Regions from separate parts of the Idiomarina abyssalis genome, predicted to be linked through region 1. Evidence: predicted binding sites of a transcription regulator. Region 1 holds the regulator's gene; the other holds the start of a gene.
The links. The regulator MetJ, encoded in region 1, represses methionine synthesis genes. The targets are predictions, from matches to a motif close to TAGACGTCTAGACGTCTA.
Positions count from the first base shown of each region.

Region 2: the regulator MetJ is predicted to act here: its motif matches at 1,366-1,383, upstream of msrA (peptide-methionine (S)-S-oxide reductase MsrA).

Region 1 covers NZ_CP081832.1:2,440,551-2,443,009, forward strand. Annotated here, with positions in the region: gene K5X84_RS11725 (malic enzyme-like NAD(P)-binding protein) at 1-1,179, shown strand, start outside; gene metJ (met regulon transcriptional regulator MetJ) at 1,176-1,499, opposite strand; gene K5X84_RS11735 (bifunctional aspartate kinase/homoserine dehydrogenase II) at 1,674-2,459, shown strand, end outside.
Region 2 covers NZ_CP081832.1:2,005,962-2,008,420, reverse strand. Annotated here, with positions in the region: gene K5X84_RS09705 (IscS subfamily cysteine desulfurase) at 1-801, shown strand, start outside; gene msrA (peptide-methionine (S)-S-oxide reductase MsrA) at 798-1,343, opposite strand; gene ndk (nucleoside-diphosphate kinase) at 1,509-1,940, shown strand; gene rlmN (dual-specificity RNA methyltransferase RlmN) at 1,999-2,459, shown strand, end outside.

The DNA of each region.
Region 1 (2,459 bases):
GAACTCACCACCCCTGCTGAAACCAGCAAAGACTTAGCGCTGGCCTACAGCCCGGGCGTAGCAGAGCCGGTTCGGGAAATCGCGCAAGACCCGGACAATGCCTACAAGTACACAGCTAAAGGCAACATGGTTGCTGTTATTACCAACGGAACGGCTATTCTCGGTCTGGGCAATTTGGGACCATTAGCGTCAAAACCGGTCATGGAAGGTAAAGCACTTTTGTTCAAGCGCTTCGCCGGGCTGGATTCCATTGATATTGAAGTCAGTCACCGTACCACACAGGACTTTATCAATACGGTTGCCAACATTGCTGATACCTTTGGCGGTATTAACTTAGAAGACATTAAAGCGCCTGAGTGTTTTGAAATTGAGCAGGCCTTAATAGAACGCTGCAATGTACCGGTATTCCATGACGACCAACACGGTACTGCCATTGTTACCGCAGCCGGTATGCTTAACGCGCTGGAAATTCAGGGCAAAAAACTGGCCGAGTCACGCATTGTTTGTCTCGGTGCCGGCGCAGCAGCAATTGCCTGTATGGAGCTTCTGATTAAATGCGGTGCACAGCGCGAACACATTTATATGCTCGATTCTAAAGGCGTTATTCACACCCGCCGTGATGACTTAAACGAATACAAGCAACTGTTCGCTAACAATACCGATAAGCGCACGCTAAAAGATGTTATTGAGGGTGCTGATATCTTTGTCGGCGTTTCAGGCCCTGACCTGCTCAGCCCGGAAGAGCTGAAGCTAATGGCGCCTAACCCGGTTATTTTTGCCTGCTCAAACCCTGATCCGGAAATTAAACCGGAAGTTGCTATGGCAGCACGGGACGACTTAATTATGGGAACTGGCCGTTCGGACTATCCGAACCAGGTGAACAATGTACTCTGTTTTCCCTTTATGTTCCGCGGAGCATTAGATGTGCGGGCAACAGCCATTAACGATGAAATGAAGGTGGCAGCGGTAGAGGCCATTCGTCAGCTGGCGAAAGAGCCCGTGCCCGATTCCGTGCTAAAAGCAGCCGATGTCAAAGAATTAAACTTCGGCCGCAACTACATTATTCCTAAGCCTATCGACCCACGCTTGTGCCAACGTGTGGCTCGCGCCGTTGCTGAAGCCGCCGTGAAATCCGGCGCGGCGAAAATCGATTTACCAGAAAATTATATGCAGGATTAATCGTCCAATTCGTCATCCGTCGGGATGGGCAAGCCTCTGGCTTCCAGCTCTTCCCGCACGGCTTTGGGTATTTTATTCGAATTCGATTTTTGTAAGTCTTCATCTTCGGGCAGCGGCTGACCGGTAAAAGCGTGTAAAAACGCCTCACACAGCAGTTCGCTGTTGGTAGCATGACGCAAATTATTGATTTGGCGACGGGTCCGCTCATCAGTCAGTACTTTTAATACCCGAGTAGGAATTGAGACCGTAACTTTCTTAACCTGCTGACTCTTACGACCGTGTTCAGCATACGGGTAAATGTATTCGCCGTTCCATTTCATATTCATTACTCTGATGTCAGACAAAACCCTGTAAGTTGTAATGAATTGTACCCGACTGAGCGACCCCGTCAAATTTTATCCGTCTAGATGGCTAAAAGTTGCTGACATTTGTCTGACAATATTTTAGCCTTAGTAGCAGTAACCCAATCCATGCGAGTAGTTAAGGAAGGCGGAATGACAACAACACAGCTCACAGAGGAGCAAAAGCAGGCCGTTGCCGACAGTGTTCAGGTACACAAGTTTGGCGGAAGCAGTCTTGCCGACGCCTTTTGCTATCGACGTGTGGCCCGCATTGTAACGGAATACGCCGGCGCGAGCGATCTTGTCGTGGTTTCCGCCGCTGGTGATACGACCAATCGTATTCTGGCTATTATAAACGCCAAACCGCAGCCGGGCGATACCGCCAGTATTCTGCTCGATCAGCTGGAGAATTTTCAGCAAGGGCTTATCACTGAATTATTAAGTGGCGATTTACAACAGCAATTGCTGCAACAGTCACAACAGGACTTCACTCGCTGGCGTCGTTGGTTAGCCGGTGACGAAGACATTGCTCATAACGCCGAGCTGCTGTCCTACGGTGAACTTTGGTCGGCACGCTTATTATCTGCGCTGCTGCAAAAACAGGGCACCCGGGCCGACCACATTGATGCCCGCGACTTCTTACTGGCAGCGGATGCTCCAGAGCCTGTGATTCAGGTTGAGCACTCCCGTGAAAAGCTACTACTGCGGGTAGCTCCTCATTCCGGCACCCGCTTTATTGTTACCGGCTTTATTGCCCGTGGCTTAAACGGCGAAAGCTTGACTCTGGGTCGCAACGGCAGTGACTACTCAGCTACGCTGGTGGGTAGCTTGCTTGATGCTCGCCAGGTCACCATATGGAAAGACGTTGCCGGTGTTTACTCGGCGGATCCTCGTAAAGTTGAACGTGTCGTCAGTTTGCCCACACTGGACTGGACCGAA
Region 2 (2,459 bases), 430 kb from region 1:
TTTGAAGTTACTTACCTGGACGTTGGCAGCGACGGACTGCTGGATATGGATCTGTTCCGCTCAGCTCTGCGTGAAGATACAGTCCTGGTAAGCGTTATGCTGGTTAATAACGAAGTTGGCGTTATTCAGGACATTGCTGCTATTGGGCAACTTTGTCGTGAAAACGGCACCTTATTCCACGTTGATGCTGCCCAGGCTTCCGGCAAAGTTTCTATGGATATGGCTGAGTTGCCGGTCGACTTAATGTCTCTTTCTGCTCACAAAATGTATGGTCCTAAAGGTATTGGGGCGCTCTATGTGCGTCGTACGCCCAGAGTTCGGTTACTTGCGCAAATGCATGGCGGCGGTCACGAACGGGGTATGCGTTCAGGTACCTTACCAACACACCAGATTGTCGGCATGGGTGTTGCGGCTGAAATTGCGCGTAATGAGTTGGAGCTGGAGCCTGTGCGGGTTAAAAACCTGCAGCGGCGGTTATGGAAGGGTGTTAGTCAGTTAGAAGGTGTAACCCTGAATGGCTCTGACCAGCAACGGGTTCCGCATATTACCAATATCAGCTTTGCCGGAGTTGATGGTGAACTGCTGCTAATGGCGTTAAAAGATCTTGCGCTTTCGTCGGGCTCGGCCTGCACGTCGGCCAGCGTTGAACCTTCGTATGTGCTGAGAGCATTAGGCGTTGAACATGAGCTGGCAATGAGCTCATTGCGCTTTAGTATTGGCCGTTACACGTCCGAAGACGATATCGACAGTGCAGTAGAGCTTATCCACCGCACTATCGGTACCTTGCGAGGGGCTGCTTAGTCTTTCAGCAGGCCGGCAAAGGTTTTGCGGAACTTAGCCAGCTTAGGTGAAATGACCGCCTGACAATACGGGTTTTCCGGGTTTCTGGCGTAGTAGTTTTCGTGGTAATCCTCCGCCGGATAAAAGGTCCCTAACTCGGTGACTTCCGTTACTATAGGCGCTGCAAATGCATCGTCAGCCTCTAGCTCAGCAATAATTTTCTCGGCTTCTCGTTTTTGCTCGTCATTATGATAGAAAATCGATGTGCGATATTGCGTGCCAACATCGTTACCCTGGCGATTCACCTGAGTCGGATCGTGCAGGGTGAAAAAGATTTCTAAGATTTGACGGTAAGAGATCTGCTCCGGATCGTACTGGAGTTGAGCGACTTCTGCGTGGCCCGTGTTTCCCGTGCAAACTTGTTCGTAAGTGGGGTTTGGCGTATGACCACCCGTGTAGCCGGATTTAACCGACTGAATGCCTTTTACCTGAAGGAAGGCAGACTCAACACACCAGAAGCAGCCGCCGCCCAGAGTAGCTTGTTGGTATTCATTGTTCGCCATGTCAGAACTCCTTATCGTCAAATAGACGTCTATATGGCTAATTTGTTTTAGCATCCTAGCTGAGAATAAGTGAAAAAACAATCACTGGGTATTCGATTTCTGCGCTGATCTCACGTATAATCCGCGCGACTAATTTATCCCTTTATTTTATTGGAGTTTATAACCATGGCTTTAGAGCGCACTCTATCAATTATCAAGCCTGATGCAGTTGCAAAAAACTTAATCGGCGCTATCTACAACCGTTTTGAATCTGCTGGCCTACGCATTGTCGGTGCTAAAATGATGCACTTAAGCAAAGAGCAGGCGGAAGGTTTCTACGCTGAACACAAAGAACGTCCTTTCTTTGGCGCTTTGGTTGAATTCATGACTTCAGGTCCTATCGTTGTTCAGGTTCTTGAAGGTGAAGACGCTGTGCGTAAAAACCGTGACATTATGGGTGCTACGAATCCTGCAGAAGCACTGGCAGGAACTATCCGTGCCGACTATGCTGAAACTATAGACGAAAATGCGGTACACGGTTCAGATGCAACTGAATCTGCTGCGCGCGAAATCTCTTACTTCTTCAGCGACGAAGAAGTTTGCCAGCGCACTCGTTAAGACGTAAGAAAATATAGCCTGACGGGAACGTCAGGCTACATCAGAACACTGGAGCTTTATGACCAACGCAATAGATAAAAAAGTGAACTTACTCGACCTGAATCGTGAGGGAATTAAAGAATTCTTTCGTGAAATGGGTGAGAAACCGTTTCGTGCCGAACAGGTTATGAAATGGCTGTATCACTTTTGTGTCGATGACTTTGATGAGATGACGAATCTCAATAAAGCTTTGCGTGAAAAGCTCAAGCAAGTAGCCGAGATTCGCGCACCTGAACTTCGTGAACAACAGCAGTCGTCAGATGGCACCATTAAGTTCGCGATGACTTTGTTTGACGGTCAGGACGTGGAAACGGTATGGATACCCGAAGGTGACCGCGCTACTTTGTGCGTGTCTTCTCAGGTTGGTTGTGCATTAGAGTGCACTTTCTGTTCCACAGGGGCTCAGGGCTTTAACCGTAACCTCAGTGTGGCAGAAATTATCGGTCAGGTGTGGCGGGTGAACCAGCTGTTAGGGGCTTA